One region of the Lysinibacillus sp. FSL M8-0216 genome, then DNA from elsewhere that is predicted to be linked to it. Evidence: predicted binding sites of a transcription regulator. Region 1 holds the regulator's gene; the other holds the start of a gene.
What was found. Region 1 encodes LexA, which represses DNA repair genes until DNA is damaged. Its sites were predicted from a motif close to CGAACATATGTTCG; they were not measured.
Positions count from the first base shown of each region.

Region 2: the regulator LexA is predicted to act here: its motif matches at 2,160-2,173, upstream of ruvA (Holliday junction branch migration protein RuvA).

Region 1 is NZ_CP152007.1:1,247,886-1,252,973, reverse strand. It holds gene MKX57_RS05825 (recombinase family protein) at 1-354, opposite strand, end outside; gene MKX57_RS05820 (LysM peptidoglycan-binding domain-containing protein) at 351-668, opposite strand; gene lexA (transcriptional repressor LexA) at 832-1,449, shown strand; gene MKX57_RS05810 (gamma-glutamyl-gamma-aminobutyrate hydrolase family protein) at 1,555-2,277, opposite strand; gene MKX57_RS05805 (A24 family peptidase) at 2,312-3,064, opposite strand; gene MKX57_RS05800 (DUF2339 domain-containing protein) at 3,325-5,088, opposite strand, start outside.
Region 2 is NZ_CP152007.1:3,408,524-3,414,614, reverse strand. It holds gene MKX57_RS16805 (transcription repressor NadR) at 1-90, opposite strand, end outside; gene MKX57_RS16800 (LysM domain-containing protein) at 232-1,236, shown strand; gene MKX57_RS16795 (phosphotransferase) at 1,226-2,104, shown strand; gene ruvA (Holliday junction branch migration protein RuvA) at 2,216-2,836, shown strand; gene ruvB (Holliday junction branch migration DNA helicase RuvB) at 2,855-3,859, shown strand; gene queA (tRNA preQ1(34) S-adenosylmethionine ribosyltransferase-isomerase QueA) at 3,877-4,917, shown strand; gene tgt (tRNA guanosine(34) transglycosylase Tgt) at 4,974-6,091, shown strand, end outside.

The DNA.
Region 1 (5,088 bases):
CATTTCGTTTAATTGGACTGGTCCTGCATCACGCATCGAATAAACATCTGTTGCTGATTTTTGTAATAAATGCAATACTGCCATTCTTGCATTTCCACGACCTAAACGAGTTTCATCTTGTACAAAAAGAGCTTTTATTTCCTTCTCTTTTATAAAATCAAGCATTTCAAGTAAGCCTTCGCGTTCAACATCATAACCGCTATGCTTATCTTTAAAAACACCCTTTACTTCATAGCCTTGTTCTTTAGCATAGTGCACTAATTCTTCTTGTTGGCGCTCTAATGAGGAGCTTTGCGTTTCTTTTTCAGTACTTACTCGGCAATAGATAACAGCCGTCATTTGATTATTTTTCATTGTTCGTTTCTCGCAATTTCAATAGTTTTGATGGGACTGGCTTGATCACTCAAAACTGGAATGACTAGAGATTTACCTGCCACGATTTTAATGTCTGCTAACTCATTTTCTGATTTGACAAGCTTAATCCAATCTTCTTTACTCATTTTACCACGGTATTGTTCTGCTAACGACCACAAGCTATCCCCATGTTCGATTTGAATTTCAGCGTAATTAACATCCCCCGGATCAGTGATGTAAAGGTAACTTGCGAAGAGTAAACAAGCACCTAATAATATAGTGATATGTGTATTTTTCTTTAGCCATGTCATCATTAAAACCTCATTTCTAGAATGTTTGTTCGGAATGTATGTTCTCATAATAAAGCGAACAAACGTTTTTGTCAAACGCTTTTCGAACCTATGTTTGCATACGTGTTCGCATTCTGTTATACTATCAAATAAGAAGATTGATATTAGAAAAAAGAGGTGAGCAATCATGAAAAAAGTATCGAAAAGACAAGAGGACATTTTAGCGTTCATTAAAGACGAGGTACGAGCTAAAGGGTATCCGCCATCAGTCCGTGAAATCGGGGAAGCTGTTGGACTTGCTTCAAGTTCAACTGTTCATGGTCATTTGGCTCGATTAGAACAAAAGGGTTTTATTCGTCGAGATCCAACTAAGCCACGTGCTATTGAAATTCTTGAGCCTGAGGAATCCATCCAAAAGCAACATGTCATCCATGTACCACTTGTAGGGAAGGTTACAGCAGGTTCTCCTATTACAGCTATCGAAAATATTGAAGAGTATTTCCCACTGCCAGATACATATGGCACGAGTGAGGATCAGTTATTCATGTTAGAAATTATGGGTGAATCGATGATTGAAGCAGGAATTTTAGATGGTGACTTAGTGATCGTAAAGCAAAAGTCAACGGCCATTAACGGAGACATTGTTGTAGCCATGACAGCTGAGGATGAAGCTACTGTAAAACGCTTCTTTAAGGAAAAAAACCATTTCCGTTTACAGCCTGAAAATTCATCAATGGAACCGATTATCGTCGATCAAGTATCAATTTTGGGACAAGTTGTTGGTCTTTACCGCCGTGTACATTAATTAAATGAGGGTTTGAGGATTGTGTTCCTTCACTGAGCATATATCCTCTTTTTTACGCAAAAAAAAGAATCCATTAACTATTGGATTCTTTTTACAATGATCTCTCTATGCTTCTTTTTTAAATTTCAAGCTCGCTTCAACAAATGCTGCAAATAACTTTTGTGCATGCTGATCTCCCGCTACAGCTAATTCCTCTGGGTGCCATTGGACAGCCAAACAGAATGGTAATTCTTCATGCACCACTGCTTCAATAATGCCATCACTTGATTTCGCTGCAACTTTTAAATTCTCCGCTAGTACATTCACTGACTGATGATGAAAAGAATTGACGGCAATTTTCTCTTGTTCCAGAATAGTCGCTAATAAATTCTCCGCAATAATTTGTACATAATGCGTTGCTACTGACCTACCAGCTTGTTGCATATGTTTGATTAGCTTCGTACTATAATGGTCACTATCAATGTCCTGATATAACGTCCCACCTAATGCAACATTTAATATTTGGATACCCCGACAAATGCCAAAAATAGGCATTTTCCGTACAAATGCAGCCTCAATTAATGCTAATTCCACGGCATCTCTAGCTGGATGAATTTTACCTAGCTTTGGTGAAGGCTCCGCTCCAAATAGAAAAGGATGTACATCATAGCCTCCCGATAGCATTAAGCCATCCGTAAGGGCTAAAATTTGAGCAGCATCTTCCTCCACACCTAACGGAATAATAAGGGGGATACCACCCGCCTTAATAATACTTTTGCTGTAAGCAGCATTTAAATGAGCTGATAAATCATCTTCTACAAAAGCTGTAATTCCAATAATCGGCTTCACTTGATTCCCCTCCACAACATTGAAGATTAAACACTTACCAATAACCTAAATACCAATTGATGAACGAATCTCCGTAGAAATAAACAATAGTAGCGGCTAATGCAATAGATGGACCAAAGGGAATATGTGTTTGTCTTCCTTGTTTATGCTTTAATAAGACAACTATTCCGATTATCATACCTATGATAGCGGCAATAAATAAAGTCAACAACGTATGAATAGTACCGAGAACGAGACCAATTAAAAAGAAGAATTTAATATCGCCCCCTCCCATTCCACCTTTCGATAAGACCGCAATACTGTATAATATGCCAAAACCAACGAGTGCACCCACTAGGCTGTCCCACCAAGGTGTTAAGGGTGACAGTACACGTCCTATGACCAAAAAAGGCAAAAAGAATAAAAGAATCTTATCTGGAATTAACAGATAGATAAAATCTGAAACAACTATAATGACTAACAATGAGATGAACGATAAAGCTACTATAAATTCTAAACTCCAGTTTAGCTCCAAATAAGCAAAGGCGAATAAACCCCCAGTTAACAATTCTATCACTGGATATAGCCAAGAAATTTTAAAGCCACAGCCTCTACATGTTCCTCTTAAAAACAGATAAGACAATACTGGCACTAAATCAAGAGCCGTCAATTGTCTCTGACAGCTCGTACAATGGGAGGAAGGATATACAAGAGACTCCTTCCGCGGCACACGTAAGCCAACTACATTATAAAAAGAGCCAAAGACTAGACCAACTAAAAAAATGATAATTGTATAAGCCATTTCCAAATTTATGTCCTCCTAAACCAATAGGCGCCCATACAATAAGTATGATGCGCCTATTCATATAATTATTGTAGTCTTGCTCAGCAATCCACGTATCGAATGTTATTCAAAACAATGGACATTGAAAATGAGTGATGTATTTGAAGAATATTTCATAAAAGGTTTGAAGTCATACGGTACGAAGAAAGAGGGAGTAGAGTAAGAGTAGTATCAGTTTAGCACAATATAAAAGAGATTCCAAAAATCATTGGAATCTCTTCAATTTATTTCCTCAGCAACCTACCTGACAACAGCATGCCAATGCCACCAATTGTTATAAATAGAACAGCTCTAATTAATAAATCAAGGGCTGATAAGTCAAAGAAAATAAGCTTGATAAACGCAATGACTAAAATAACAAAACCTGTAGTACGAAGCGTTTTTAAATGTTGTGTGGAACTAAGCCATAGCGAAATGCTCGCTGTGAGGAATAATGTAATCGTTGTAAGAGCTATACTTAGCTTCCAATCAAGTAGATGACTATACGTAAATTGATGAACAAGCCCCCATATTGAGATCATTGTGAGTACGACACCTGAGCTAACAATAGTGTCTACATATTTCCCCATTCGCTCTTCATACAGCCGATAAATACGGCCCTTTACTAGAACGTCTACAATAATCGCCATAATTACTGCTATATAAACTAATCTGGTCATCATATTTAAGCTATCCATCATAGAAGGCTTTGTGCTGATCATCAAAGATAATACTATAAAGAATGCTCCAAGGACAGGTGTTAAAGCACGCCCTTTGAATTTCTCTGACACGAGCAGAGATCCTGCAAACAAAGCAGCTAGTGCAATACACATCAAATACTGAATACCATTTGTTGCCGCGAAATAGGCTGAATCTAGTTTGCTCATATATGCTAAGAAGTAGCCTGTGGCTATTACTGCTAAAATATCTATGGCATATAAATCCTTCATGACTTTCTCAAAAGGTGATAACGTTTCTTTTGGGCGTCTAGCATACAAGTAAATGACTACTAGATAAATAATTGGCATGAACAGACTTAAATGCTCAAAGCTAATAAATGGTGTCGGTTCATGGAAAATGAAGTTTAGCAATAATGTAATCACAAGGAAAAATGATGTGACTACCTTCATCATACTGGCACGTAATCGTAAGCTCATCATTACACCTGCAAAAGCGATCAATGGATATAGTAAATCATCCACTTTATCAGGGATATTCATAATAAGTAGCGTATTACATACGGCAATAAATGCGAGTGTTATAGCACTATCAAATACTTCCTGCCATTTTTGACGATGACTATAAAACGCTAATGCTATTAATAAACCAATGAAAATAAGTAGCACCGCTTCTCCATATTCGAGTGAACGTATGATCAGGTTCATCAGCAATAAACTAAATGACCCTAACGAAAATTGGAGACCAATATGAAGAGGTTTCCATTTAGATTGTGCATTATATAATCGACACCAGCTTACATAAAAGATTGCTAGTATAGCAAGTAAACCAAAAGCAAAGACAACTTGCTTGTCATGATTCATAAATGCTACAACACCTATTGCTAGCACTGAGAAAAAGGTTGAAATATAAAGAGCAAGCTTTTGCTTGTGCTGTTGGACAACCAATTGCAGCATGGCAAATAAAACGATAACAAATAGTAAAATAATGACGGCACTAAAGTCCATATATTCTAATAAATAAGGTAGTAATAACGAGGTAAAAGCAACAAAAACAGTTAATGCCTCATTTTTCTTTAAGTAACTTATGGCAATACCATAGCCAATATAAAGAACCGTAATACCAAGTGCTGGTGTAAGATGGATGATTTCATACAAAATGGCACTAGCTGCAGTCGTTAATATCCCAACAATGAATGCTCCACCATATAATGAGACCGTAATAGCAGGTGAGCCTACTTTTCTACGTTCCAGAATATAAGCGATAATCGCCAATCCTACCGATAATGAATAGGCAAGGATGATTTTCACGCCATTCGATAAATAACCATA
Region 2 (6,091 bases), 2.2 Mb from region 1:
AGCTAAGTCTGTCCCTGTTATAGGTGCTTTACTTTTTTGTAATTGCGCTAATAGCTGCAGTCGGCGTTCCTCGCCTAACATTTTTTTCATAAGAGATCACCTCTGCCCGTAATAATGGAAACAGTATTCCCTATAGGTTAGTGTACCATGAAGCATTTCTAACTTGTTGAAATTTTTGTATCCAAATGGAACATTGAACATATGATACGTAGAGAGGAAGGGAGGAAAAAATTGCGTATTCATATTGTTCAAAAGGGAGACACATTGTGGAAGATTGCGAAAGAGTACGGCATTTCGTTTGAAGATTTGAAGCGGCTCAATGTCCATCTTGCCAACCCAGATTATATTGTCCCGGGCATGGAAATTATTTTGCCTGAAAAAATAAACAAAGAGCCACATAGAGAGTCACATAAAGAAATGCCAAAAAAGGAATCACAAATGCATAAGGAGACACCTAAGGAAGTTCCGAAAAAAGAGGTACAGAGGCCAATGCCTCCACCACCACCAATTGTACCGCCAGCTCCAATGCCAATGCCAGAGCCACAAATGATTCCAATACCTATACCAATGCCTATGCCAATGCAGATGCCACAACAACCGATGTGGGTTCCACAGCCTGTAGAAATGAATTGGCACCAACAATTAGTCATGCCACAAATAGAGCAAACAGTCACAACACCACCACCAGTACAAATACAACCAGCGCCACCGCCACCACCACCTGTAGCGAAGCCAATGCCACATCCAATGCCACAGCCAGCACCACCGCCAATGCATATCATGCCACATATGCCTGCTGTACCACATTGCTCAAGCTGCCATCAACCAATTTATCATCATCAAATGTGGTGGCCAATGCCAATGCAGCCACAGGCCGAGCAGTATATGATGCCGCAGCAGCCGATGTCCTTTGAGATGCCAGAAAATAAAGTGGGCGGGATGGAAGACTTCTTGGAGTCCACATCACCATTTTTCCACACGCCTAATCAACAAATGCAGCCACAATTTAATATGATGCCTGAAATGAGCATGGGCAAATCATGTGGCTGTGATGCACAACCTTGTGGCTGTCAATCACAACCGATGCCGATGCCAATGCCTGCATGGCAAATGGATCCATGTCATTGTCCACCACCACCATGCCCAACGCATTGTCCACCGCCGTGCCCGTCATCAGTAGGACCTTGGATGTCACCGCATTATTTCCCAGGCGGGATGACGCCTTATCGATGGTGAAAAAGCGTATATTGTCGAAGAGGTAAAATCAAATATTTGGAAATATAGATATCGATCGAATACTTATTTTGTCAAACGAGCAAAACAACTAGAGATTGCAGAGAAGGTAAGAACAATTCATCGCCAGCTAGGTCGAATTGAACCTAACCTTATCCTACCATTAGTCCGGAGTGATGATGAGCAGCTCATAGTGCAAGAATGGCAAGAAGGAAGCCATGGTGCCAATTTTGCTCATAAAAAGGATCGGAAGGAATCTCTTCAACTACTAATAGCTTTACATGACACATATAAAAAAATCGCTTGGCAACGCTTGCCTGGCTTGCATACCTATTCACAACTTTTAAAATGGCAAATGCGTCATATGCGTTTTAAAAGCAGAAGAAATGAGTTTCGGGCTTTCTTAACGAAAGAAGAAATCGACCAAATTTTGCATTATAGTGATAAATCGCTGCAGTTAATTGCCCTAGAGGATGTAGCTGAAAAAGAAATTACACTATTGCACGGGGATGTTGTACATCATAATTTTTTATGGTGCACGGACGGACAATTGCGTTTAATTGATTTTGATTTGGCGCATCTTGGAGAAGCCGATGACGAATATATTTTATGGTTGCATCGGGTACTACCTGCAGTCGATTATGATTTAGCTAAAGTCTTTGCGGAGTTACCAGAGCTGAAACGACTTGATAAAAGAAAGCTTCATCGTTTAAAATATCCGAATGAACTGTTGCGAGAATGGCTTTTTGCTGTGGATTTGCCACTTGATCAGCAACTAGTATTTTTAGATTATTTAGTACCATTTACTAAACGAGCCCTCACCTATTGGCCAAAACTGTGGTACGATATTGATAGATTTGTGAAGAAATGACCGTCATTTGGCGGTCATTTTTGTCTTGAACAGCGTTTTGGATACTACTTTCTGTCGAGCATTCGTTCGCTATATGCTATAATCGAAGACGATGATTGTGAGGGAATATAGATGTATGATTATTTAAAAGGACTAATTACTCGTATTACACCAGAATATATTGTGCTAGAACAACAGGGGATTGGCTGGCAATTGAATACACCCAATCCGTTTGCATTTCGAACATCAGCGCTTGAACAACAAATTTATGTTCATTTACATGTACGAGAGGACGCACAAATGCTTTACGGTTTCCCGAATCTAGATCAACGTGAGCTGTTTCGTAAGTTAATTTTAGTATCTGGAATAGGTCCAAAGGGGGCACTAGCTATTTTAGCGACTGGCAACCCACAGCAGGTTATCAGTGCGATTGAACGGGAAGATGAAGCGTTTTTAGTGAAGTTCCCTGGAGTAGGTAAAAAAACCGCACGTCAGATGATATTAGATTTAAAAGGGAAGCTAGGCTCTTTATTAGAGACAATTGAACTGCCGAGTACAGAAGATGAACTGCCATTGTTTGGCGTTAATGCTTATAAACACGAATTAGAAGAAGCGATACTTGCTTTAATGGCACTTGGTTATTCTGAAAAGGAGCTCGAAAAAATTCGCCCGCAGCTTGAGGATAACGACAAGCTTGAAACGACAGATGCCTTTATGAAACAAGCGTTACAACTATTATTAAAATTAAAATAAGGAAAGGAGGGAAGAGGCATGTCTGAACGTATGATGGCTAGTGAGGCAAGTGGCTATGATGAACAGTTTGAATTATCTTTACGCCCACAAAGGTTAGCCCAATACATAGGGCAGCATAAAGTAAAGGAAAATTTACAAATTTTCATTGAGGCAGCAAAACTTCGGCAGGAAAGTTTAGATCATGTGTTGTTATATGGACCACCAGGGCTTGGTAAAACGACATTGGCTGCTGTTATAGCAAATGAGATGAGTGTCAATGTGCGCATGACAAGTGGTCCTGCAATTGAACGTCCAGGAGATTTAGCTGCGATTTTAAGCTCACTAGAGCCTGGCGATGTTTTATTTATTGATGAGATTCATCGACTACCTCGTGCTATTGAAGAAGTGTTATATCCAGCAATGGAGGACTTCTGTTTAGATATTGTGGTGGGAAAAGGTCCTGAAGCACGTTCTGTACGACTTGACTTACCTCCCTTTACCCTTGTAGGTGCTACCACAAGAGCTGGCGCCTTATCAGCCCCTCTGAGAGATCGCTTTGGTGTATTATTACGCTTAGAGTACTATGATGATATTTCTCTTGCTGAAATTGTTGCTCGCAGTGCCCATTTATTTGAGGTAGAAATTGAGCAAATAGCAGCAATGGAGATGGCGAGACGTTCTCGTGGTACACCTCGAATTGCCAATCGCCTATTGAAACGAGTACGTGATTATGCACAGGTGCTTGGAGATGGTATGATAACGGAGGGTCTTGCAAAGCAAGCTTTAGAGCTGTTACAAGTGGATCCAAGAGGGCTTGATCATATTGACCATAAACTTGTCACGAACATGATTGAGCGCTTTCGAGGAGGTCCTGTAGGCTTAGATACGCTTGCGGCATCAATTGGTGAGGAACGGGTGACGATAGAAGATGTATATGAACCCTATCTCATGCAAATTGGGCTTATTCAACGCACACCACGAGGAAGAGTGGCGACACATTTAGCCTACGAACATTTTGGATATGAGTATCCCCAACAAACATAAAGAAGGAAGTTTTTTTCATGCGTGTAGAAGATTTTGATTTTGAATTACCAGAGGAGCTTATTGCCCAAACACCATTAGTAGATCGTACAGCTAGTCGATTAATGGTTGTGACACCTGGCTCAATTGAAGTTGAGCATCACCATTTTGCACATGTCTTAGATGAGCTACGTGCGGGAGATTGTCTTGTGTTAAATGATACAAGGGTCTTACCGGCTCGCTTAATGGGTGTAAAAGAGGAGACAGGCGCCCATATTGAGGTATTATTACTGAAGCAATTGGCAGGTTCAGACGAGTGGGAAACCCTTGTAAAACCAGCAAAACGCGTAAAAGTAGGAACAGTTATCACATTTGGAGATGGGTTGCTGACAGCTACTTGTACAGGTGAGCTTGACCATGGTGGACGAACATTTGAATTTCATTACGATGGAATCTTTTATGAAATATTAGAGCAGCTTGGTGAAATGCCATTACCGCCTTATATTCGAGAAAAATTAGAAGACAAAGATCGCTATCAAACGGTCTATGCGAAAGAACGTGGCTCAGCTGCTGCTCCAACGGCGGGTCTACATTTTACAGAAGAATTATTAGAACAAGTAAAGGCAAAAGGGGTAGAGGTTGTCTTTATTACTCTTCATGTCGGACTTGGTACATTCCGTCCTGTTAGTGTGGATTCCATTGAAAACCATGAAATGCATGCCGAATTTTATAGTGTGACGGACGAAGCGGCAGACACGATTAATCGTGTAAAGCGTAATGGCGGTAAGGTAATAGCTGTTGGGACAACCTCCACACGTACATTAGAGACAATTGGCTCTAAATATGGTGGTGAGGTACGACCAGAGCAAGGTTGGACATCTATTTTCATCTATCCAGGCTATACGTTTTCTGTGGTGGATGGTTTAATTACAAACTTCCATTTGCCAAAGTCAACACTTGTTATGCTAGTGAGTACGCTAGCCACTAGAGAAACTATTTTAAGTGCCTATCAGCAAGCTGTAGAAGAAAAATATCGCTTCTTTAGTTTTGGTGATGCTATGTTTATTCGACCAAAAGAATAAAAAAGAAATAATCGGAGTACTGTTTTTACTTCAGATCAGAGAGGGTTTTTATTTTTATGACACAACCAGCAATTCGCTATGAATTACTTCATACATGTAAACAAACAGGAGCACGTCTTGGTATCGTGCATACACCACATGGCTCTTTTGAAACGCCAGCATTTATGCCAGTTGGGACACAAGCAACGGTTAAAACAATGTCTCCTGAGGAATTAAAAGAAATGAATGCCGGTATTATCTTATCTAACACGTATCATTTATGGCTTCGTCCAGGCAATGATATCGTCAAGGAAGCAGGCGGACTGCATAAATTTATGAACTGGGATCGACCAATTTTAACAGATTCAGGCGGTTTCCAAGTATTCTCGCTAAGTCAGTTCCGTAAAATTGAAGAGGAAGGCGTTCATTTCCGTAATCATCTTAATGGGGATAAATTATTCCTAAGTCCAGAAAAAGCGATGGAAATTCAAAATGACTTAGGCTCGGATATCATGATGGCCTTCGATGAATGTCCACCGTATCCTGCAACACATGAATATATGCTGCAATCAGTAGATCGTACAACACGTTGGGCAAAAAGATGCAAAGAAGCTCATAATCGTCCGGAAGAACAAGGGTTATTCGGAATTATTCAAGGCGGTGAATACGAGGATCTACGCCGTCGTTCTGCAGAAGCATTAGTCGAGTTAGATTTCCCAGGCTACGCTATAGGCGGATTATCTGTTGGAGAACCGAAAGATATTATGAACCGTGTTCTTGAGTTCACAACACCGTTAATGCCAGCAAATAAACCTCGATATTTAATGGGAGTGGGTTCACCAGATTCATTAATCGATGGTGCCATTCGTGGTGTTGATATGTTTGACTGTGTTCTGCCAACACGTATTGCGCGTAATGGTACACTGATGACATCAGAAGGTCGTTTAGTCGTTAAGAATGCAAAATATGCTCGTGATTTTGGGCCAATTGATCCGAACTGTGATTGCTATACATGTAAAAACTATTCACGTGCTTATATTCGTCACTTGATTCGCACAGAAGAGACATTCGGTATTCGTTTAACGTCTTATCATAATTTACATTTCCTATTAAAGCTAATGGAACAAGTACGTGAGGCAATTCGTCAAGATCGTCTTGGTGATTTCCGAGAAGAGTTTTTCGAGAAATATGGCTT